DNA from 3 places in the Pseudomonas sp. TE3899 genome. Region 3 is predicted to be linked to each of the others. Evidence: predicted binding sites of a transcription regulator. Region 3 holds the regulator's gene; each other region holds the start of a gene.
What was found. The regulator FliA, encoded in region 3, starts transcription of late flagellar genes. The targets are predictions, from matches to a motif close to CTAAAGTTTNNNNNNNNNNNGCCGNTAA.
Positions count from the first base shown of each region.

Region 1: the regulator FliA is predicted to act here: its motif matches at 5,342-5,369, upstream of motA (flagellar motor stator protein MotA).
Region 2: the regulator FliA is predicted to act here: its motif matches at 2,912-2,939, upstream of ACZ89E_RS22005 (methyl-accepting chemotaxis protein).

Region 1 covers NZ_JBWBQR010000001.1:4,354,170-4,362,421, reverse strand. Annotated here, with positions in the region: gene ACZ89E_RS19895 (molecular chaperone) at 1-1,112, opposite strand, end outside; gene ACZ89E_RS19890 (lectin OAA family protein) at 1,312-1,713, shown strand; gene asd (archaetidylserine decarboxylase) at 1,996-2,856, opposite strand; gene rhdA (thiosulfate sulfurtransferase) at 2,875-3,690, opposite strand; gene ACZ89E_RS19875 (HDOD domain-containing protein) at 3,733-5,271, opposite strand; gene motA (flagellar motor stator protein MotA) at 5,438-6,289, shown strand; gene motB (flagellar motor protein MotB) at 6,293-7,342, shown strand; gene ACZ89E_RS19860 (sterol desaturase family protein) at 7,429-8,252, shown strand, end outside.
Region 2 covers NZ_JBWBQR010000001.1:4,848,835-4,857,086, reverse strand. Annotated here, with positions in the region: rRNA gene ACZ89E_RS22020 (23S ribosomal RNA) at 1-2,267, shown strand, start outside; rRNA gene rrf (5S ribosomal RNA) at 2,421-2,536, shown strand; rRNA gene rrf (5S ribosomal RNA) at 2,644-2,759, shown strand; gene ACZ89E_RS22005 (methyl-accepting chemotaxis protein) at 3,056-4,936, shown strand; gene ACZ89E_RS22000 (SRPBCC family protein) at 4,994-5,461, opposite strand; gene ACZ89E_RS21995 (amino acid adenylation domain-containing protein) at 5,484-8,252, opposite strand, start outside.
Region 3 covers NZ_JBWBQR010000001.1:3,157,851-3,166,102, reverse strand. Annotated here, with positions in the region: gene flhA (flagellar biosynthesis protein FlhA) at 1-2,101, shown strand, start outside; gene flhF (flagellar biosynthesis protein FlhF) at 2,113-3,447, shown strand; gene fleN (flagellar synthesis regulator FleN) at 3,564-4,394, shown strand; gene fliA (RNA polymerase sigma factor FliA) at 4,391-5,131, shown strand; gene ACZ89E_RS14455 (chemotaxis response regulator CheY) at 5,299-5,670, shown strand; partial or broken gene ACZ89E_RS14450 (protein phosphatase CheZ) at 5,693-6,482, shown strand; gene ACZ89E_RS14445 (chemotaxis protein CheA) at 6,521-8,252, shown strand, end outside.

The DNA of each region.
Region 1 (8,252 bases), 1.2 Mb from region 3:
CCGGCCGGTGCCGTCGCCGCAAACTGCGCCAGTCGCCCGGCGGGGTTTTTCAGGATGTCGCTGAACGAACGTTGCCCGCCCAGGTAGAAGTGCAACGCGCTCATGCCCACGCACAGGGTCAAGGTGCCGTTGCCGGCGGTGCGCTGGAAACTGCGCTCGGCGGCCTGGCCCCAGGCGGCGTTCAAGTGTTGCAAGGTATCGAGGTTCAGGCCGGTCGGGACGGGCAACGCGGTGTCGGTCGGGTTCAGCAGCCGGGCCTCGATGGCGGCCACCAGCGGCTGCGGATCAATTCCCAGCAAACTCGCCTGCTGCTCGGCGCGGAACTTGGACCGATAGCGTGGCCCGACATCGAGTTCCGGCGCCACCGCAAACAGCTCATTGCCCGGTTTGCCGGGGTGCAACTTGATCCATTTGCTCCAGGGTTCCAGCACCTCGGCGAGGCGGGCGATCTGGTTCTGGCGCAGTTGATTGCAGCGTGAGGCGCCCAGCAGCAGGGCGGCCACGTAGGTCTGCTCGATGCTCAGGTCGGGGGTCTCGCTGGCCAGTTCATCGCGCACGCTGATGTTTTGCAGCCGATGCTCGCAGCCGATTCGATACAACTGATGCAGCTCCAGCCACACCCCTTCCGGCACCGGGCAATACAACTGGGTAGCGCGGATCAACGGGCCGTTCAGGCAATGGATCGCCCGTTGCAACGCCTGGGTCAGCAGCGGCGCGCGGTCCTTGCTGAAGCGCGGGGCGATGCGCATGACGATCTGTTTGTAGCCGATTGCCAAATGACTTTGCAGCGCCTGGCAGAGGTTGGCGATCTTGCGCGAACGCTCGTCGAGGACAATCGCCTGATGCAGGAAATGCCGCTCCAGGTGCTTGCAGACGTAATACACCTCGGGGCGCAGCAGTTCGAGCAATTGCAGGCGATTATCGCTGGGGGTCAGCAATTGATTGAGTTCGCTCAAGCCTTGATACAACTGGCGAGCGGTTTCGCCAATGTTGGCTTTGGGCAGGTTGGCGATCCAGCGCTTGAGGTCGCGCGGGGTGGCTTCGCAGAACGACAGGCGCAAGCCGGCGGGGATCGGTGCGCGCAGCAACAGTGTGGGCTTGTTCTCATTCATGCCGTGGAAAAACTCCGACCGGGAAATGGGCAGTGAATGGTCTGACTGTAGCACTTGCGGGTCGTTACCGTTTGTCTGCCAATTGAGTGAGGGCCGAGCGTCCGACTAATCTCTCAGGCGTGCGACTGGATACGCACAGTCGTACGGCCTGCTGCCTACGCAGAGCAGGTCTCTTTGTAACTTCAAGGAGATGAGGTTCATGTCTAGATACGTAGTGGCAAATCAATGGGGCGGTAGTTCGGCACCCTGGCATCCCGGTGGAGACTGGACGCTGGGCGCGCGGGACAACCAGAACGTTGTCGCGATCGAGATCAAGTCAGGCGATGGCGGCAAGAGTTTCACCGGCACCATGACGTATGCGGGTGAAGGTCCCATTGGCTTCAAGGCTCAGCGCACGGGCCAGAACCAGTACAACGTTGAAAATCAGTGGGGCGGCAACGACGCTCCATGGCACCCGGGTGGCAAGTGGGTCATCGGTGGTCGCGATAATCAGAACGTTGTGGCGTTGAGCGTGACCTCCAGCGATGGAGGGAAAAACCTCAGTGGCACCAATACCTACGCCAACGAAGGGCCGATCGGTTTCCGTGGACAGATAGAGTAACGGCACCACCGAGTGATATCCGCCCCTTCGAAGACGTTCGAAAGGGCGGAACTGTGGTGAATGCCAGTCAGTGTAGAAGTGGAGCGCCGCAACCCATGTAGGTGCGAGCTTGTGTGGCGAGGGGGCTTGCCCCCGTTCGACTGCGAAGCAGTCGTAAAACCAATCGGTGCTTCTATATTTAGATCGCGTTGAGTCGTTTTCAGGTGCGCTTCGCGCCCCAACGGGGGCAAGCCCCCTCGCCACAAAGGCTCGCCCACAGGTTCTTCATTCGGCCATCCGGGATCAGGCGTTCGGCAAACCCAAAGCCTGGCCCATCTGCACCGGCGACGTCGCGCCGAGGCCTTCGACCCATTTCACTTGATCCGGCCCGAACAGCACGACCGCCGTCGAACCCAGTTTGAAGCGACCCAGTTCCGCACCTTTCTCCAGATGGATTGGCGCACGGGCGGCTTCGTCGTAGCGGAAAGTTTTCAGCTCGCGTTTCGGCGGCGTGACCAGCCCGGCCCACACGGTTTCAATCGACGCCACGATCATCGCGCCCACCAGCACCACGGCCATCGGCCCGCGCTCGGTGTCGAAGATGCACGCCACACGCTCGTTGCGGGCGAACAGTTCGGGGACGTTTTCGGCGGTGGTCTGGTTGACCGAGAAGATCCGGCCCGGGATGTAGACCATCTCGCGCAGGGTGCCGGCCAGCGGCATGTGCACGCGGTGGTAGTCCTTCGGCGACAGGTAGATCGTTGCGAAATCACCGCCCATGAACGGCGCGGCATTCGCGGTATCGCCACCCAGCAATTCCAGCACGCTGAAGCTGTGGCCCTTGGCCTGGAACACGCGACCGTGTTCGATCGGGCCGAGTTGGCTGACCGCACCGTCGGCCGGGCTGAGGATCGCGCCCGGGGTTTCGTCCAGCGGCCGCGCGCCGTCTTTCAAGGCGCGGGTGAAGAACGCGTTGAAGTGCTCGTAGGCGGTCAGGTCTTCGACCAGCGCCTGGGACATGTCCACCTGATAACGCTTGGCGAACCACGCGGTGAACGCATTCTTGAACCAGCGCACGCGGCATTCGGCGACGCAGCCGGCCAGTCGCGAGAGCAAGTGGTGAGGCAGCAGGTATTGGCTGAGGATAAACAGACGCTTATTCATTAACTGTCCTTAAAAACCTTAAATCTCTACGGGGGTGTCGGGATGGTTGCCCCATTCGCCCCAGGAGCCGGCGTAGCCTTTGACCCGCGGATAACCGAGGGACTTGGCCACTAGATAAGTGAAGCCAGAGCGGTGGTGGGTCTGGCAGTGAGTGATGATTTCTTTGTCTTTGGTGATGCCGAGTTGTTCGAGGATCTTCGGCATGTCGGTACGGATGCGCAGGTGACGCGACTGATCCATGCCGGCGGTCCATTCAAAATTGACGGCGCCCGGAATGTGCCCGGCCTTGGCCGCCAGCACTTTCTCGCCGGAGTACTCCAGCGGCCCACGGGCATCCCAGATCGCCAGGTCGGCGGCGCCGAGACGGCTTTGCAGGTACTCGCGGGTGGCGGTGGGTTCGTCGTGCAAGGTCAGTTTGACCGGGCCGCCGACCGGGGCCGGGACCTGGATCGACATCGGCAAGCCCGCCGCCAGCCAGGCTGGCAGGCCACCGTCGATGTAGTGATATTTGTTGTGGCCGATCACATCCAGCAACCAGATGAAACGCCCGGCCCAACCGCCGCCTTCGTCGTCATACACCACGTAGACCGCATCGGGGTTGTGGCCCAGTTCGCCGAACAATGTTTCAAGGGCCGCGTGGGTCGGCAGCAAGCCAGGCGCCGGAGCCTGGCCGAGCTGGGTGCGTTTCGGATCGACAAACCGCGCGCCGGGCAAATGCCCTTCGGTGTAGCGGGCGGTGCTGGTCAGGTCCACCAGAATCAGTTCGCGGGCGTCGAGGCGCGGGAGCAAGTCGCTCGGCTCGATCACCAGCGGCAAGCCAGAGAAGTCAGACATGTGAGGTCTCCAGGGCGAAAAAGGGAGGATTGTAGCGCAGCATCATTGGCCGCGGCTGCTAAAGGTACTCAGTGCCTTTTCGATGCACTGCGCGGTTTTGCCAAAGGCTTGCACGGTAATTTCCGAGAACGGCCCGCCACCCTGGTCCGCCACCACAATCATGATCACCCGGCCATTATTGACCAGTGAGCGCAACAGCAAGTGTTCGCCGCTGAACTGCGAACGCAGGCTGGCAGGCAGCAGGGCGGAGAACTGGGCATTGTTGGCCGGCGTCAGGCGTACTTGGGCCTGCTGCGAGAGCAAACGCTGCAACACGCTGCTCTGGCTGACCAGGAAATTCAGGCCGGCGGCTTCTTTCGGCAACCCGGCGGTCTGGTGCACCCGCAGATTGGCGTGGGTGCGGTCGGCCATCAGGATCATCACCCGTCGCATGCCGCAGGCCACCAGTGCATCCCGGGCCGAGGTGGTCAGGTGCATTGCGTTGGAGAAGCGGCTCGGTTCCACCAGCAGATCGGCGCATTGTTTGCGCCAATGGCTCAAATCTTCAGTGGTCGGTGCCGGGGCCGGCAGCAACCCGGCGTGAATACGGTTCATGCCCCACGGCCACAGCAGCGAAACCGCCGGGTGCCACAGATCCGGCATCGCATGCTGGCGGGCGCTGTTGGCGGCCTGTTGGTGCAACTGTTGCTGTACTTCGTCCATCGATATTTGCAGATAAAGACTGGTCAGGTACTGCCAGCGCTCAGCGTGCGGACAGTCCCAGGCCTGTTGCGCCGACAGCGCCAGGCCGTTGGCCAGCAGCACGGTGTTGGCCGGCTGATTGAGCCAGCGGCGCAGGGTAGGATCGTCGTCGAGGCGGTTTTGCTGACGCAGCGGGTGCTCGCTGTCCCGGGCGATGCGCAGCACTTTGACCAATTCCCGCTGCTCGTTGAGCAGCAGGCGATAACCCTGTTGCACCCAGATCGGCAGCCGCCAGATGTCCACCAGTGCCAGGCAGATTTCCAGCAGGCGTACGCCGAACAACTGCTTTTCGACTTTGCGCGCCGACTCGCCTTTATGGATGACCCGCAGTTCCCACTCTTCGAGCAGATGCGGGTGCGTCAGCGCCATTGGCCACAGCGGCGAGAGAAACAGCAGGCTGCCCCAATGAATGTCCTGCCACAGCCGCGCCAGGCGATTGGCGAAGAAGCCGTTGGCCTGTTGCGTCGCGTGCTGGCTGATCAGTTGCAGCTGGCGCAGGGCCTTGGGGATCTCGGATTGCGGTTCGGCGGGCAGGCGATCGAGCAGTTCTTCGGTGCGTTTCAGCCCGAGGCGATTGAGCGCCACATCGAGGTTTTCCGCCGGCTCCGTCATGCTGCCGTGGGTGTGGCGGTTGGCCTCGCGAATCACGCTCAAGGCCAGGGCCGGGCTTTCCTGCATCAATTCGGCAATGTCGCGCAGCGAGCTGCGGTTATTGCGAATGGCTTTACAGACCCGGTCGTGACTCTCTTGCGGAACCGGCAGGCGCACGCCATCGAGAAGCTTGACCCAGCCTTCGAGAGTGGTCGGTTTTGGAGGTGGAACGTTCGTTTCGTTAGCCATGGCTGGACGGGATCATCATTGGCTGTAAACACGCCCGGCGCGGGCTAAATTGGCTTTTCGCCTGAACTGGCTATAGTCTGGCGCAGTTTTGCCGATAAGTAGAAGAAGAGATTTTTTAACTTCCGAATATGACCTTGAACCCGACTCAGTAAGTGCTCTCCTACCTATGGCTAAAATAATCGGCATCATCGTCGTATTCGCGAGCGTGCTCGGCGGATACGTGCTTTCCCATGGCAAAATCGCCGCCCTGATTCAGCCCTTCGAGGTGATGATCATCGGTGGTGCGGCCCTCGGTGCATTCCTGCAGGCCAACCCCGGCTACATGACCATGCACGTGCTCAAGAAATCCTTGAGCATGTTCAGTTCGCGTTTCAACCACACCTTCTATCTTGAAGTGCTGGGCCTGATCTACGAGATCCTCAACAAGAGCCGTCGCGAAGGCATGATGGCCATCGAAGGCGACATCGAAGATGCCGCTGCGAGCCCGATCTTCGCCAAGTACCCGACAGTCTTGAAAGACGAACGCATGACTGCGTTCATCTGCGACTACCTGCGCATCATGTCCTCCGGCAACATGGCTCCCCATGAGCTGGAAGGCCTGTTCGACATGGAACTCTACAGTCTCAAGGAAGACCTGGAGCACCCGTCCCACGCGGTGAACGGCATTGCCGACGCCATGCCCGGTTTCGGTATCGTCGCGGCGGTACTCGGTATCGTGGTGACCATGGCCTCCCTGGGCGAAGGCGACCAGAAAGCCATCGGCATGCACGTAGGTGCGGCGCTGGTCGGTACCTTCTTCGGTATTCTCGCGGCCTACGGCTTCTTCGGCCCGCTGGCCCATTCCCTGGCCCACGATGCCAAGGAAGAACTGAACGTCTACGAAGCCATCAAGGCCTCGCTGGTTGCCTCCGCTTCCGGCATGCCGCCATCGTTGGCGGTGGAGTTCGGGCGCAAGGTTCTGTACCCGGCGCACCGTCCTAGCTTCGCTGAGCTGGAACAAGCGGTTCGCGGTCGTTAAGCCATGGAAAATAACCAGCCGATAATCATCAAGCGCGTCAAGCGCATCGCCGGCGGGCATCACGGGGGCGCCTGGAAAATCGCCTTCGCTGACTTCGCCACGGCGATGATGGCGTTCTTCCTGGTGTTGTGGCTGCTGTCCACCGCCACGCCGGAACAGAAGATCGCCATCGCCGGTTACTTCAAAGACCCGGTCGGCTTCTCCGAAAGCGGCACGCCCTACATCATCGACCTGGGCGGCACGCCGACCCTGGCGCCGGAGAACACCCTCAACCCCGAGGTGAAATCCCAGCCCCAACCGGACAAAGTGACCGTCGATACCGATCAGGTCGAAGGCATGGCCGAACAGGTCGAGAAAGAACGCCTGGAATTGCTGCTGCAAGAATTGCAGAACAAGGTTGAAGAGAATCCGCAACTGCAGAAGTTCAAGGACCAGATCCTGTTCGAGATCACGCCGAACGGCTTGCGCATCCAGATCATGGACGCGGATAACCGGCCGATGTTCGACTCGGGTTCGGCGCGTCTGAAACCGTATTTCGAAGACATCCTGCTGGCCATGGCCGACACCATTAAAGCGGTGCCGAACAAGATCAGCATCAGCGGCCATACCGACGCCAAGCCGTACACCGGCACCGGTGATTTCGGCAACTGGGAATTGTCGGCCAACCGCGCCAACGCCGCGCGCCGTGCCTTGGTGGCTGGCAGCTATCCGGAGTCGCAAGTGGCGCGGGTGGTGGGTTATGCGTCGTCGGCGTTGTTTGATCGGGAACATCCGTTCAACCCGGTCAATCGGCGGATCGATATTGTCGTGCTGACCAAGAAGGCACAGGCGGCCATCGAAGGGGCGCAAGGTGCCGATCCAACAACGACGCCGGGGCAGGGCGCGCCGGGTGAAGCGCCAAACGCGCCAGCCACACCGGTTGATCCGAATGCGTTGCCTGCGGACAAGCAGCCGGTGCCGGCCCATGAGCTTCGCGAGCGGTTGAATCTGTTCGAGGACGCGGCGCCGAAGCCGGGTGATCCGGCTAAACCGGCGGAGCCACCCAAGCAATAACCTCAAAAAAGCCACGGTAATCGTGGCTTTTTTGTGTCTGGCGGCGTCACCACTGCACGTTTTTTTAGAATCAGGGAAGATCAGAGATGGAAAGACTCAAAGCCTATTTCCAGCGACACGGCAATGCGCCCTTCAAATTCGGTGAAGGCCGGGTCAGTGGCTACATCTCGGCCACGCTCGGGCTGTTGAGCCTGCTCGCAGTATTCTGCTTCCTGTTTCCCGAGTGGCTGACCACCGCCGAATTGCGCAAGGTCTACGACGAGCAGTTCGCACGCACCACGCTGTTGCTCGGGCTGGTGCTGTCGTTCAGCCTCGGCACCCTGAATATCCTGCTCAACAAGCGCAAGCGCCTGGGGATCACCGGGTTGGTGGCCTCGGGGCTGGCGGTGTTCCTCGGCGGCACCAATGTGCAGATCAGCTCGATCGGGCAGACCCCTTACTCGCTGGGGCTGGACTGGTTCGTCCTGGCCCTGTTGGTGTCGGCCATCGTTTTCATCCCCCTGGAAAAACTCTATTCCAAGGACCCCGAGCAAAACATCCTGCGCCCGCACTGGCGAACCGACCTGACCTATTTTTTCGTCAGCCACATGCTGGTGCAATTCATCCTGATCTTCATCACCGCCTCGTCGAGCTACGTGGCGGGTTGGGCGATGTCGACGGAATTGCAGGCCAGCGTGCAAAGCCTGCCGCTTGTTGTGCAGTTCTTCCTCGCCGTGCTGGTGGCCGACCTTGGTCAGTATTGGTTGCATCGTCTCTATCATGTGGTGCCGTGGCTGTGGCGCATCCACGCGGTGCATCACTCGAGCACGCACATGGATTGGCTTGCCGGTTCGCGGGTGCACTTTATCGAGATTCTGCTGACCCGTACCGGCGTGCTGGTGCCTCTGATGCTGCTGGGCTTTGCGCCGCA
Region 2 (8,252 bases), 1.7 Mb from region 3:
CGAGTCTTAATAGGGCGTCTAGTCGCTGGGAATAGACCCGAAACCGGGCGATCTATCCATGGGCAGGTTGAAGGTTGGGTAACACTAACTGGAGGACCGAACCGACTACCGTTGAAAAGTTAGCGGATGACCTGTGGATCGGAGTGAAAGGCTAATCAAGCTCGGAGATAGCTGGTTCTCCTCGAAAGCTATTTAGGTAGCGCCTCATGTATCACTGTAGGGGGTAGAGCACTGTTTCGGCTAGGGGGTCATCCCGACTTACCAAACCGATGCAAACTCCGAATACCTACAAGTGCCGAGCATGGGAGACACACGGCGGGTGCTAACGTCCGTCGTGAAAAGGGAAACAACCCAGACCGTCAGCTAAGGTCCCAAAGTTATGGTTAAGTGGGAAACGATGTGGGAAGGCTTAGACAGCTAGGAGGTTGGCTTAGAAGCAGCCACCCTTTAAAGAAAGCGTAATAGCTCACTAGTCGAGTCGGCCTGCGCGGAAGATGTAACGGGGCTCAAACCATACACCGAAGCTACGGGTATCACTTAGGTGATGCGGTAGAGGAGCGTTCTGTAAGCCTGTGAAGGTGAGTTGAGAAGCTTGCTGGAGGTATCAGAAGTGCGAATGCTGACATGAGTAACGACAATGGGTGTGAAAAACACCCACGCCGAAAGACCAAGGTTTCCTGCGCAACGTTAATCGACGCAGGGTTAGTCGGTCCCTAAGGCGAGGCTGAAAAGCGTAGTCGATGGAAAACAGGTTAATATTCCTGTACTTCTGGTTATTGCGATGGAGGGACGGAGAAGGCTAGGCCAGCTTGGCGTTGGTTGTCCAAGTTTAAGGTGGTAGGCTGGAATCTTAGGTAAATCCGGGATTCTAAGGCCGAGAGCTGATGACGAGTGTTCTTTTAGAACACGAAGTGGTTGATGCCATGCTTCCAAGAAAAGCTTCTAAGCTTCAGGTAACCAGGAACCGTACCCCAAACCGACACAGGTGGTTGGGTAGAGAATACCAAGGCGCTTGAGAGAACTCGGGTGAAGGAACTAGGCAAAATGGCACCGTAACTTCGGGAGAAGGTGCGCCGGTGAGGGTGAAGCATTTACTGCGTAAGCCCATGCCGGTCGAAGATACCAGGCCGCTGCGACTGTTTATTAAAAACACAGCACTCTGCAAACACGAAAGTGGACGTATAGGGTGTGACGCCTGCCCGGTGCCGGAAGGTTAATTGATGGGGTTAGCTAACGCGAAGCTCTTGATCGAAGCCCCGGTAAACGGCGGCCGTAACTATAACGGTCCTAAGGTAGCGAAATTCCTTGTCGGGTAAGTTCCGACCTGCACGAATGGCGTAACGATGGCGGCGCTGTCTCCACCCGAGACTCAGTGAAATTGAAATCGCTGTGAAGATGCAGTGTATCCGCGGCTAGACGGAAAGACCCCGTGAACCTTTACTATAGCTTTGCACTGGACTTTGAATTTGCTTGTGTAGGATAGGTGGGAGGCTTTGAAGCGTGGACGCCAGTTCGCGTGGAGCCAACCTTGAAATACCACCCTGGCAACTTTGAGGTTCTAACTCAGGTCCGTTATCCGGATCGAGGACAGTGTATGGTGGGTAGTTTGACTGGGGCGGTCTCCTCCTAAAGAGTAACGGAGGAGTACGAAGGTGCGCTCAGACCGGTCGGAAATCGGTCGTAGAGTATAAAGGCAAAAGCGCGCTTGACTGCGAGACAGACACGTCGAGCAGGTACGAAAGTAGGTCTTAGTGATCCGGTGGTTCTGTATGGAAGGGCCATCGCTCAACGGATAAAAGGTACTCCGGGGATAACAGGCTGATACCGCCCAAGAGTTCATATCGACGGCGGTGTTTGGCACCTCGATGTCGGCTCATCACATCCTGGGGCTGAAGCCGGTCCCAAGGGTATGGCTGTTCGCCATTTAAAGTGGTACGCGAGCTGGGTTTAGAACGTCGTGAGACAGTTCGGTCCCTATCTGCCGTGGACGTTTGAGATTTGAGAGGGGCTGCTCCTAGTACGAGAGGACCGGAGTGGACGAACCTCTGGTGTTCCGGTTGTCACGCCAGTGGCATTGCCGGGTAGCTATGTTCGGAATAGATAACCGCTGAAAGCATCTAAGCGGGAAACTAGCCTCAAGATGAGATCTCACTGGGACCTTGAGTCCCCTGAAGGGCCGTCGAAGACTACGACGTTGATAGGTTGGGTGTGTAAGCGCTGTGAGGCGTTGAGCTAACCAATACTAATTGCCCGTGAGGCTTGACCATATAACACCCAAGCAATTTGCGTCGAAAGAGCAGATTGCGGTGTGTGAAGACGAAACGAACCGAAAGTTCGAAAGACTCACAAAACACCGAAAGCTATCACATACCCAATTTGCTGAAGCGAGGCCAGCTGGCCGCGACTCAGTACCCGAATTTCTTGACGACCATAGAGCATTGGAACCACCTGATCCCATCCCGAACTCAGCAGTGAAACGATGCATCGCCGATGGTAGTGTGGGGTTTCCCCATGTGAGAGTAGGTCATCGTCAAGATTAAATTCCGAAACCCCTATCTGCGTATGCAGGTAGGGGTTTTGTTTTAGTAGAAGTCACCTTTTTTGCTGGCACGTTGCTGCGGTAACGGGCTGGTCACAGAATTTCTTGACGACCATAGAGCATTGGAACCACCTGATCCCATCCCGAACTCAGCAGTGAAACGATGCATCGCCGATGGTAGTGTGGGGTTTCCCCATGTGAGAGTAGGTCATCGTCAAGATTGAATTCCGAAACCCCTGTCTGCTAACGCAGACAGGGGTTTTGTCGTTTTGGCGCCGACAAAATCTCAAGCGCCAGCAATGCCGATCCAGACGCTCAAGTACACCGTTCGGCGGGAAACTGGCGTGAATGTCATCCATTTCATACAAACCCCTAAGATTTCTCCTACTCGTGCCGAAAAACTGGTGAGACATGCGTGCACCAAAGTAGAGCGGCCTCAGAAAGCTGCCTGCGCTGTTACATGGAATGTTGCAATCCGGAACGCATCCCCACTTTTTGCATAAGAAGTCCCATGAAATGAATCTCAAGTTCAGCCATAAAATCCTGCTGGCCGCTTCAGGCGTCGTGGTGCTGGCTTTCGCGTTGTTCACTTTGTACAACGACTATTTGCAGCGAAACACCATCCGGCAGAATCTCGAATCCTCCGTGCAGCAAGCGGGCGACTTGACCGCCAGCAGCGTTCAGAACTGGATGAGCGGCCGCGTGCTGGTATTGGAGAACCTGGCGCAGAACGTTGCTCACCAAGGGGCGAATGCCGATCTGCCAGGACTGGTGGATCAACCCGCCTTCACCTCGAACTTCCAGTTCACCTACGTCGGCCAGGCCAACGGTGTATTCACCCAGCGCCCTGACGCGAAGATGCCGGATGGCTACGACCCACGTCAGCGTCCCTGGTACAAACAGGCCGTCGCTGCCGACAAGACCATGCTGACCCCGCCTTACATGGCCGCGGTCGGTGGCCTCGTTGTCACCATCGCCATGCCGGTGAAAAAGAACGGCGAACTGCTCGGCGTTGTCGGCGGTGACCTGAGCCTGGAAACCCTGGTGAAGATCATCAACTCGGTGGACTTCGGTGGTATCGGCCACGCATTCCTGGTCAGCACCGACGGTCAGGTGATCGTCAGCCCGGACAAAGATCAGGTGATGAAGAACCTCAAAGACATCTACCCAGGTTCCAGCGTACGCATCGAGAAGGGTAATCAGGACGTCACCCTGAACAAGCAGGACCGCATCCTCTCGTTCACCCCGGTGAGTGGCTTGCCGAATGCCGAGTGGTACATCGGTCTGTCGATCGATAAGGACAAGGCCTACGCACCACTGAGCCAATTCCGTACCTCGGCACTCATCGCGATGTTTATCGCCGTGAGCGCCATTGCCGTGCTGCTGAGCCTGCTGATCAACGTATTGATGCGCCCGCTGACCACTATGGGCCGTGCGATGAAAGACATCGCCCAGGGCGAAGGTGACCTGACCCGCCGCCTGGCCGTGGAAAGCAAAGACGAATTCGGCGAGCTGGGCGGTGCGTTCAACCAGTTTGTAGAACGGATTCACGCGTCGATTTCCGAAGTGTCGTCCGCAACCCGTCAGGTCCACGACCTGTCGCAACGCGTGATGGCCTCGTCCAACGCCTCGATCATCGGTTCCGATGAACAAAGCGCCCGCACCAACAGTGTGGCTGCCGCGATCAACGAGCTTGGCGCCGCGACTCAGGAAATTGCGCGCAACGCCGCCGATGCTTCGCAGCACGCCAGCGGCGCGAGCGAGCAGGCCGACGACGGTCGTCAGGTGGTGGAGAAAACCATTCTGGCCATGACCGAGCTGTCGCAGAAAATCAGCCTGTCCTGCACCCAGATCGAAACCCTGAATGCCAGCACCGACAACATCGGGCACATTCTGGATGTGATCAAAGGCATCTCCCAGCAGACCAACCTGCTGGCCCTGAACGCGGCCATCGAAGCGGCCCGTGCCGGTGAAGCCGGTCGTGGTTTTGCGGTGGTGGCGGACGAAGTGCGTAACCTCGCCCATCGCACCCAGGAATCGGCAGAAGAAATCCACAAGATGATCACCTCGCTGCAGATCGGTTCGCGCGAAGCGGTGACCACCATGAACGCCAGCCAGGTCTCCAGTGAAGAGAGCGTTGAAGTGGCGAACCAGGCCGGTTTGCGTCTGGTCAGCGTGACCCAGCGCATCGGCGAGATCGACGGCATGAACCAATCGGTTGCCGCGGCGACCGAAGAGCAGACCGCGGTGGTGGAAACCCTCAACGTCGACGTCAACCAGATCAACCTGCTGAACCAGCAAAGCGTGGCCAACCTCAATGAAACGTTGAAGGATTGCGATGCGCTGTCGTTGCAAGCCAACCGTTTGAAGCAATTGGTCGACAGCTTCAAAATCTGATCCAACGATGTACAAAAGCCCGCTGCGGATCATCTCCACAGCGGGCTTTTTCATGCCTTACGCAAACAGCTTCAGCACATTGTTCATCGCGTCATCGGCAAACCCCTGCACGAAGTCCTGGAACCCCGGCAGCGCCTCGGCGCCACCCTGGGCAGGTTCGGCGATGATGGTCCAGGTCGCCCGGGACTTGCCTGCCCCCAGGGATTCCACGTTCATCGCCGCCCACAAGTTGGCTACGCCTAGCGTGTTGTAGATGGTCGTCCAGGTCATGCTCAGCGCCTGGTCGTCCCGGGAGTTGAGTTGCTCGACCACCAGATTGCCGTCCTTGAAGACTTTCTTGCGCAGGGACGACACGCCTTCGCCGGTCATCTCGATGTGCGACAGCGCGGGGATGAATTTATCGAAGCCGGCAAAGTCGCCGACCACCGCCCAGACCTTCGAAGCGTCCGCCGGCACGTCCACCGAAGACGCCACGTGGCAGCCGTGTGGGTTTTGGATCAGGGTATCGGGTTGCAGGGTTTTCATGGTCTTGCTCCAGTTGGGTGGTTCAGATGAAGTTGATTTCTTTGAGGTAATCGCAGCCGCGACGCAGCAGCGCCGGGGACTTTTGCGGGTAGTGCGCGCCCATCTGCCGGACACCGGCCTGAGCGTTGTCGTGGCCGATCATCGAGATGTCGCCGATGTCTTCTTCAAAGCCGTTGAGGTAGAACCCCAACACACCGAACAGCGCGTTTTCGCTATCCACCCGGCCCAGTTGCTGCTGCCAGTCGGCGACGCTGACCATCGAGAACTCCCGACCGGCCTCGCGAAACGAATCCACGTAGGCATCCCAGCTCAGCGGTTCGGGGTTGTGCAGGTTGAACACCGCGTGTTCCGGCTGATAACGGCTGGCATGGAAGGCGATGAAGCGAGCGAGGAAGTCCACCGGCATCAGGTCGAAGTTCAGGGAGAACTCCGGCACCTGGCCGAGCTGGATCGAACCCTTGAGCATCAGCATCAAGCGATTCTTGTGCGGCTGGCAGACGCCGGTAAGGCTGTTGAAACTGATGTTGCCGGGGCGATACAGGTTGACCCGCACCCCCCGCTCCCGTGCCCGCTCCAGGATCCGCTCGCCAACCCATTTCGACAGGTTGTAGCCGTTCTTGATGTAGATCGGTGGCGTTTGCGCGGCGGGCAGTTCCAGCACCCGGCCATCGTCAGAAATCGTGCTGGAGGCCGAGAGCGTCGAGACGAAGTTGAAGATCTTCTTGCTGCGCCCTTCACACAAACGCAGGCACTCGAAAATCGGCTCGACGTTGTCCCGCGCCAGCGACTCGTAATCGAGCACGTGATTGACGTTGGCCGCGTTGTGCACCAGTGCGCCGAACTCTCGATCCAGGCGCTCGTAGACGTCCTGCGTAAGCCCCAGCAACGGACGCGTGATGTCCGCCGCGTAAACCCGCACCCGATGCAGGTCCAGATGCTCCAACCGGTTCTCGCGCAATGCTTGGGCGAAGCGCTCGGCCGCCGATTGCCCGCCGCCATCGCGCACCAGGCAAGCAACTTCAGTGGCGCCCCAGGCCAGCAACGCCTCGACGATGTGCACGCCGACAAAACTGTTGGCGCCGGTGACGATCACCTTGTGCACATCGCCCATGCGGCTGACTGGCAACGGCTGGATATCCAGTTCGCGGAAGGCATCGGCCATCGCCTGCTCGCTTAACACTTCTTCGGTGCCCGAGCCGCGCACCAACGTCGCCAACTTCGCAATCGTCGGCAACTCGATAAAGCGATTGATCGAAATGCTGCGCCCGAACTCCTCACGCAAACGCAGCAACATGCGCGACAGCAGGATCGAGTGGCCGCCGAGATTGAAGAAGCTTTCGTCGGTGGATATGTCGCTGGCCGGCAGCTCCAGCAACTCGGCCCAGATCTCCAGCAGCAACGCTTCATCGGCACTGGCCGGTAACCGACGCGCACTGTTCTCCAACACGGTCACCGGCAGCGCCAGCAGCGCCTTGCGATCAACCTTGCCGTTGCTGGCGAATGGCATGCTCGCCAGTTCGGTCCAGGCAACCGGTTGCATGTAGTCCGGCAGGAACTGCACGGCGTGGGCCTTCAACGCTTCGCGCGCGGCACCCGGTTGCTCTTCCTGCGGTTGGGCGAGGAACGCCAGGATCCGCCGCTGGCTGTCGATGACCACCGCCACCTGCCGGTACAGGTGACTGTCGCGCAGGCAGCGTTCGATCTCTTCCGGCTCGACCCGGAAGCCGCGGATCTTCACCTGATTGTCCCGCCGCCCACACAGCTCGATACCGTCGCCCGTCCACTTCGCCATGTCGCCGGTGCGGTAGGCGCGCAGGCTTTCACCGGTCGGCAGGCTCAGGTCCAGATAACGTTCGGCGGTCTGCTGCGGGTTGTTCAGGTAACCCAGGCACACGCCCGGGCCGACGATGTACAACTCACCGACGGTCTGTTCGGCGACGGGTTGAAAATCCTCATCGAGAATCAGCACCTGACTGTTGGCAATCGGGCCGCCGAGGGTGCGGTTGTTGTCGCCGGGCCGTAGTTGCCGCGCGGTGATCAGCACCGTGGCTTCGGTCGGGCCGTAGAGGTTGTAGAGGTTGCCCTGGCGGGTCAGTTGCTCGATGACGTAGGGTTCGCAGACGTCGCCGCCCGTCATGACATGATCCAGCACCTGCAACTGATCCAGCGGCAGAATGCTCAACAGCGCCGGCGGCAGGAAGGCGTGGCTCAGTTGCTGATGACGGATCAGTTCAACCAGTTGCAACGGATCACGGCGTTGATCATCGCTGGGCACGATCAGCTCGGCGCCCTGCAGCAGCGTCGGGAAAATATCGATCAGCGACGAGTCGAAACTCAGCGACGAGAACTGCAGCACTCGACTCTGTTCCGTCAGCTGCACGTAGTCGGCGTACCACGCGGTGAAGTGCGCGAGATTGGCCTGGCTGAGCAACACGCCTTTCGGGTGCCCGGTGGTGCCCGAGGTGTAAAGCGCCATGCAGGGCGCATCGAGGGAGGGTCGTCGGCGCATCAACGGTTGATCGAGATCCGCGTCAGCGATGTCGATACGGCTGATGTCCAGGCCTGGCACCTGACCCGCCAGGGGATGCTCGCCATCATGCAGCAGCAACACTGCCCCGGCGTTTTCCAGGATGTATTGCTGACGTTGCAGCGGATGGCTCGGCTCCAGCGGCAGGTACACCGCACCGCTGCCCAGAATCGCCAGGATCCCCGCGTACAACGCGCTGCTTTTCGGCAGGCAGATACCCACCACCAACGACCCTTGATGTTGATCGAGCAACGGCTGCAAACG
Region 3 (8,252 bases):
TCGCACAAACGTCGCCGACTTGAGTCGGGGCAATCTGGGTGTGCCGCTGTTGCTGCTGGTCATGCTGGCCATGATGATGTTGCCGGTGCCGCCGTTCCTGCTGGACGTGTTCTTCACGTTCAACATTGCCTTGTCGATTGTGGTGTTGCTGGTCTGCGTCTACGCCTTGCGGCCGCTGGATTTCGCGGTGTTCCCGACGATTTTGCTGGTGGCGACGCTGATGCGCCTGGCGCTGAACGTGGCCTCCACGCGGGTGGTGATGCTCCACGGTCAGGAAGGGCATGCCGCCGCCGGTAAGGTGATCCAGGCCTTCGGTGAGGTGGTGATCGGCGGTAACTACGTGGTCGGTATCGTGGTCTTCGCGATTTTGATGATCATCAACTTCGTCGTGGTGACCAAGGGTGCCGGGCGGATTTCCGAGGTGAGCGCACGTTTCACCCTCGACGCCATGCCCGGCAAACAAATGGCCATCGACGCCGACTTGAACGCCGGCCTGATCGATCAGAACCAGGCCAAACTGCGCCGCATGGAAGTTGCCCAGGAAGCCGAGTTCTACGGTTCCATGGACGGTGCCAGCAAGTTCGTGCGTGGTGACGCCATCGCCGGCCTGCTGATTCTGTTCATCAACCTGATCGGCGGCATGGCGGTCGGTATCTTCCAGCACGGCATGTCCTTCGGTGACGCCGGTCGGGTTTACGCGCTGTTGACCATCGGTGACGGTTTGGTGGCGCAATTGCCATCACTGTTGTTATCGACAGCGGCCGCGATCATGGTGACCCGTGCTTCCGGCTCGGAAGACATGGGCAAGCAGATCGGTCGCCAGATGTTCGCCTCGCCCAAAGCGTTGGCCGTCGCGGCCGGTTTGATGGCGGTGATGGGCCTGGTGCCCGGCATGCCGCACTTCTCCTTTCTCAGCATGGCGGCCCTGGCGGCCGGCGGCGCGTACCTGTTCTGGAAGAAGCAGAACGTGGTCAAGGTCCAGGCCTTGCAAGAGGTCCAGCGTCAGCAAGAACTGCTGCCATCCCCGGCCCGCGCCCAGGAAACCAAGGAATTGGGCTGGGACGACGTGACCCCGATCGACATGATCGGCCTGGAAGTGGGCTACCGCCTGATTCCGCTGGTGGACCGCAACCAGGGTGGCCAGTTGCTCGCGCGGATCAAGGGTGTGCGCAAGAAGCTGTCCCAGGACCTGGGCTTCCTGATGCCGACTGTGCACATTCGTGACAACCTCGACCTGGCCCCAAGTGCCTACCGCCTGACCCTCATGGGCGTGATCCTCGCCGAAGCCGAGATTTACCCGGATCGCGAGCTGGCGATCAACCCAGGGCAGGTCTACGGCGCGCTCAACGGCATAACCGCCAAAGATCCGGCTTTTGGTCTGGAGGCGGTCTGGATCGAAATCAGCCAGCGCGCCCAGGCGCAGTCCCTCGGTTACACCGTGGTCGATGCCAGTACGGTAGTGGCAACCCACTTGAACCAGATTCTGTACAAGCACTCCAGTGAGCTGATCGGCCACGAAGAAGTGCAGCAACTCATGCAATTGCTGGCCAAAAGCTCGCCGAAACTGGCTGAAGAGCTGGTGCCGGGGGTGGTGTCGCTGTCGCAACTGCTCAAGGTCTTGCAGGCGTTGCTCGCCGAACAAGTGCCGGTTCGCGACATCCGCAGCATCGCCGAGGCCATCGCCAACAATGCCAGCAAGAGTCAAGATACTGCCGCGCTGGTGGCGGCGGTGCGCGTCGGCGTAAGCCGCGCAATCGTCCAAAGCATTGTAGGGACTGAGTCGGAGCTGCCAGTTATCACCTTGGAGCCAAGGTTGGAACAGATATTGCTCAATAGTCTTCAGAAGGCAGGACAAGGCTCGGAAGAGGGCGTTCTGCTGGAGCCAAGCATGGCAGAGAAGCTGCAACGTTCGTTGATCGATGCGGCACAGCGTCAAGAGATGCAAGGTCAGCCGGTGATTCTGCTGGTAGCCGGTCCGGTTCGCGCCATGTTGTCGCGTTTCGGCAGGCTGGCAGTCCCGGGTTTGCACGTGTTGGCGTATCAGGAAATCCCTGACAACAAGCAAGTGACCATCGTTGCGACAGTAGGGCCCAACGGCTGAGGTAGTGGTTTATGCAAGTTAAGCGTTTTTTCGCCGCCGATATGCGTCAGGCCATGAAACTGGTACGTGATGAGCTGGGCGCTGATGCGGCCATTATCGGTAACCGCCGGATTGCCGGTGGTGTCGAGCTGACGGCTGCCCTGGATTACAAATTGTCGGCGCTGGCCCCACGCGTTCCAAACATGGAACTCGAGGATGAGCTGCGCAAGACCCAGTCGCGCATCGTCACCGCCCAGGCCGAACTGAGCCTGCGCGGCGAAGGCGAGACCGACGGTGACAAGACCACCAATCGCCAGTTGTTCGCCGGCCTGCCGTTGACCGCTGCCGAGCCGCTGATCGAACCGACTTACGAACAGCCCCGTCGTGCCGCGCCAGCCCCGGCGCCCGTGTCCGGCGGTGTTGACCCACGGGCTTTCGATTCGATGCGCTTCGAGCTCAACAGCCTGCGCGAATTGATGGAAGTGCAACTCGGCTCCCTGGCCTGGAATCAGCTGCAAGGCAGCCGTCCGGCCCAGGCCAACCTGTGGCGTCGCCTGCAACGCATCGGCTTGTCCGGCCCGTTGTCCCGCGACCTGCTGGCGCTGATTACCGATATTGAAGAGCCTCGTCAGGCCTGGCGCATGTTGCTGGCGCACCTGGCGCGGATGATCGCCACACCGGAAGTCGAGCCACTGGAAGAGGGCGGCGTGATTGCCATGGTCGGCCCTGCCGGCATGGGCAAGACCACCACCCTGGCCAAGCTCGCGGCCCGTTACGTGCTCAAGTACGGCGCGCAGAACATCGCGCTGGTGAGCATGGACAGCTACCGCATCGGCGCCCAGGAACAATTGAAGACGCTGGGCCGCATTCTGAATGTGTCGGTGACACACGTCGATCCGGGCCAGTCCCTGGTGCAGGCGCTGGATCCGTTGCTGCGCAAACGCGTGATTCTGATCGATACCGCCGGCCTTCAGGCCAGCGATCCGGCCTTGCGCATGCAACTCGAAAGCCTGGCCGGTCGCGGGATCAAATCGAAAAATTATCTGGTCCTGGCAACCACCAGCCAGAAACAGGTTCTAACCGCCGCTTATCACAGTTACAAGCGGTGTGGGCTGGCTGGCTGCATCCTGACTAAACTGGATGAAACGGCGAGTCTGGGCGAGGTGTTGAGCCTGGCCATCAGTCATGAATTGCCGGTGGCGTACCTCACCGATGGCCCGCGCATTCCAGATGATCTGCATCTGCCGCGGCGTCACCAGTTGGTCAGTCGCGCGGTGAGCGTGCAAATGCAGGAAGAACCCAGCGAGGAAGCCATGGCTGACATGTTCGCTGATATTTACCACAGCCCGACCAAGCAGGTTGGCTGAGGTACTAATGAACAGTTTTTGTACCTACATCGATGGTCTGCCATGCATTGTTCAGTTGATGAACGCGCAGCCAGTAATGTGGCCTCCGTCTATGCAAGACAAGGTAAAGAAATAACATGGGCAGCATGCATCCCGTACAGGTGATCGCGGTGACCGGCGGCAAAGGTGGCGTCGGGAAGACTAACGTGTCAGTGAACTTGTCCCTGGCTCTAGCAGAGCTTGGCCGACGCGTCATGCTGCTGGACGCCGATCTGGGTCTGGCGAACGTCGACGTTCTGCTGGGACTGACGCCCAAACGTACCCTGGCCGACGTGATCGAAGGCCGCTGCGAGCTGCGCGACGTTCTGTTGCAGGGCCCGGGCGGTATCCGTATCGTCCCGGCCGCGTCCGGCACCCAGAGCATGGTTCATCTGAGCCCGGCCCAGCATGCCGGCCTGATCCAGGCCTTCAGCGATATCGGCGATAACCTTGATGTATTGGTGATCGACACGGCTGCGGGTATTGGTGACTCGGTCGTCAGTTTTGTCCGCGCCGCGCAAGAAGTGTTGCTGGTGGTCTGCGACGAGCCGACCTCCATCACCGACGCCTACGCCCTGATCAAATTGCTCAACCGCGATTACGGCATGAACCGCTTCCGCGTCCTGGCCAACATGGCCCAGAGCCCGCAGGAAGGGCGCAACCTGTTCGCCAAGTTGACCAAGGTCACGGACCGCTTCCTCGACGTGGCCCTACAATACGTCGGCGCCGTGCCTTACGACGAAAGCGTGCGCAAGGCCGTGCAGAAGCAACGTGCCGTCTACGAAGCCTTCCCGCGCTCCAAGTGCGCCCTGGCGTTCAAGGCGATTGCACAGAAAGTCGACACCTGGCCGCTGCCGGCCAACCCGCGCGGGCACCTGGAATTTTTCGTCGAGCGCCTCGTGCAACAGACCGCAGGACCCGTCCTATGACAGCCAGTGGCTACAACCTCTACAAGAAGTCGGCACGTGATTCGCAATACGAGCTGATCGAGCGTTACGCGCCACTGGTCAAACGCATTGCTTACCACTTGCTGGCGCGTCTGCCGGCCAGTGTCCAGGTGGAAGACCTGATCCAGGCCGGGATGATTGGCCTGCTTGAAGTGTCAACCAAATACGACGCCAGCAAAGGCGCGAGTTTCGAAACGTACGCGGGCATTCGAATCCGTGGCGCGATGCTCGATGAAGTACGCAAGGGGGACTGGGCGCCACGTTCGGTCCACCGCAATACCCGCATGGTCAGCGACGCAATTCGCTCGATTGAAGCTAAAACCGGCCGTGATGCTAAAGATCACGAAGTTGCGGCCGAACTCCAATTGAGTCTCGACGATTATTACGGGATTTTGAACGATACCTTGGGCAGCCGTCTGTTCAGTTTCGACGACCTGTTGCAGGACGGCGAACACGAAGGGCTGCACGAGGATGGCGCCAGTGCTCATCTGGAGCCGTCGCGCGATCTGGAAGATGAACGTTTCCAGGCCGCCTTGGCGGACGCGATTGCCAATTTGCCGGAGCGTGAGCGACTGGTGTTGGCGCTGTACTACGACGAAGAGCTGAACCTCAAGGAAATCGGTGAGGTCCTGGGTGTCAGCGAATCCCGTGTCAGCCAGTTACACAGCCAGTGCGCGGCCCGTTTGCGGGGGCGTTTGGGGGAGTGGCGAGCGCGCTGAAGGCAGTGTGGGGACACTGCGAACGAGGCTGGTGTGGTGTGAACTGCAGCGGTCTCGATCTGTTGTGCTCCAGACAGTCATTTGAGTGCTTTGCCGGATTGAATGAAATGGCGCGTCCAGGTGCTGGGCGCGTTTAAGACTGCTTGGAGGTCGAATTGGACAAGAACATGAAAATCCTCATCGTTGATGACTTCTCAACGATGCGGCGGATCATTAAAAACCTGTTGCGTGACCTTGGGTTCACCAACACGGTCGAGGCTGACGATGGCACCACTGCCATTCCGGTGCTCAACAGCGGCAGCATCGACTTTCTGGTAACAGACTGGAACATGCCGGGCATGACCGGTATCGACCTGCTGCGCCACGTGCGCGCCGATGAAAAACTCAAGCACCTGCCAGTGCTGATGGTGACCGCTGAAGCCAAGCGCGAACAGATCATCGAAGCGGCCCAGGCCGGTGTTAACGGCTATGTGGTCAAACCCTTCACGGCCCAGGCGTTGAAAGAAAAAATCGAAAAGATTTTCGAACGCATCGGTTGAGTCACTGCGCCACGGGGTAGCTATGGACCACAACGAATCTTCACAGGGCGATTTTGAATCGACCCTGAAAAAACATGCCCGCGAACTGGTCGACAGCCTTGAAAAAGGCAAGTTTGGCGACGCTGTGCAACTGATTCATGAGCTCAACCAGACCCGTGACCGCGGCCTGTACCAGGAAGTTGGCAAGCTCACTCGCGAGCTGCATAGCGCGATCGTCAATTTCCAGATTGACCCGAACATGCCGCAAGCCGAGGAAGTCTCGCAGATCACGGACGCCACCGAGCGTCTGGGGTATGTGGTCAAGCTGACCGAGGCCGCTGCCAACCGCACCATGGACCTGGTGGAAAACGCCACGCCGCTGGTCAATGGCCTGAGCACTGAAGCCCAGGCATTGAGCGCCGACTGGGGACGCTTCATGCGTCGCGAAGTCGGGGCTGAAGAGTTCCGCGAGCTGGCCCCGGCGGGTCGACGGTTTCCTGACGCGCAGCAGCGCGGACAATCGCACGGTGTCGAGCAACCTCAACGACATTCTGCTCGCCCAGGATTACCAGGACCTCACCGGTCAAGTGATCAAGCGCGTGACCCAATTGGTCACCGAAGTTGAAAGCAACCTGCTCAAGCTCGTGCTCATGGCCAGCCAGGTAGACCGCTTTGCGGGTATCGAACATGACCGTGAAGCGATGCTGGCTGAAAAAGATCCACAAAAACATCTCTCGCAGGGTGAAGGTCCGCAGATTCATGCCGATAAAAGAGAAGATGTTGTGTCCGGTCAGGACGATGTGGACGATTTGTTATCCAGTCTTGGATTTTAGGTTTTTTAGGTTTTTAGACCTTTAGGAGCACCCCCTTAATGAGCTTCGGCGCCGATGAAGAGATCCTTCAGGATTTCCTGGTTGAGGCCGGCGAGATTCTAGAGCAACTGTCCGAGCAACTGGTCGAGCTGGAAAGCCGACCGGATGATGCGGACTTGCTCAATGCAATTTTTCGCGGTTTTCACACTGTAAAAGGGGGCGCCGGCTTCCTCCAGCTCAATGAGCTGGTGGAGTGCTGTCACATCGCCGAGAACGTGTTCGACATCCTGCGCAAGGGTGAACGACGCGTCGACTCGGAACTGATGGACGTGGTTCTTGAAGCGCTGGATGCGGTGAACGGCATGTTCACCGAAGTCCGCGAACGCAGCCCGATCACGGCTGCCACTCCGCAATTGCTGGAAGCCTTGGCCCGTCTGGCCGAGCCACAATCGGCCGACGTCGCAGCCCCGGTTGCCGACGCGGTGGAAGAACCGGCCGCTGAAAGCGAGTCGGGCGACATCACCGATAACGAATTCGAACAACTGCTGGACTCGCTGAATGCCGTCAAGGCCCAGGCCGAAGCTCCGGCGGCTGTGCCTGCGCCGGCCGCATCGGCCAGCGACGAAATCACCGATGCCGAGTTCGAGTCGTTGCTCGATCAGTTGCACGGTAAAGGTCAGTTCGCGGTGGATGCCGTAGCCGCTCCGGCTGCACCGGCACCCAAGGCCCCGAAAGCGGCTGGCGACAGCTCGGACATCACCGACGACGAATTCGAAGCACTGCTCGATCAGCTGCACGGCAAGGGCAACTTTGCCGTCGATGCGCTGGAAACCGCCATTGCCTCGGCGCCAGCCCCGGCTGCGCCCACCGCTAAAGCGGCCGGCGGCGATCTGATCTCCGATCACGAGTTCGAATCGCTGCTCGACGAATTGCACGGCAAAGGCAAGTTCACTGAAGTCGGTACCGGCACTGTGGTGACGGCTCCCGTCGCCAAAGCCCCGGCACCGGCGCCGAAACCTGTCGCCAAAGCGCCCGAGCCTAAAGCCGAAGCGCCGAAACCGACCGCCGCGGCTGCACCGGCTCCGGCCCGTGCCCCGTCCGCGCCGCCACCGGAAAAACCGGCCAGCGAAGCCGAGACCACCGTGCGGGTTGATACCGCGCGTCTCGACGAAATCATGAACATGGTGGGTGAACTGGTACTGGTGCGTAACCGCTTGGTCCGTCTGGGCCTCAACAGCGGCGACGAAGCCATGTCCAAGGCTGTGTCGAACCTCGACGTGGTCACGGCCGACCTGCAAACCGCGGTCATGAAGACCCGGATGCAACCGATCAAGAAGGTCTTCGGGCGCTTCCCGCGCCTGGTTCGCGACCTGGCTCGCCAGCTCAAGAAAGAGATCAACCTGGAGCTGGTCGGCGAAGAAACCGACCTCGACAAGAACCTCGTCGAGGCCCTGGCCGACCCGCTGGTCCACTTGGTGCGCAACTCGGTCGACCACGGTATCGAAGAGCCGGCCGAACGCGAAGCGATGGGCAAGCCGCGCAGCGGCAAAGTGATTCTGTCCGCCGAACAGGAAGGCGACCACATCCTGCTGTCCATCTCCGATGACGGCAAGGGCATGGACGCTGATGTCCTGCGCGGTATCGCAGTCAAGAAAGGCTTGATGGACAAGGATGCGGCGGACCGCCTCAGCGAGTCGGACTGCTTCAACCTGATTTTCGCACCGGGGTTCTCGACCAAAACCGAGATCTCCGATGTGTCAGGTCGTGGCGTGGGCATGGACGTGGTGAAAA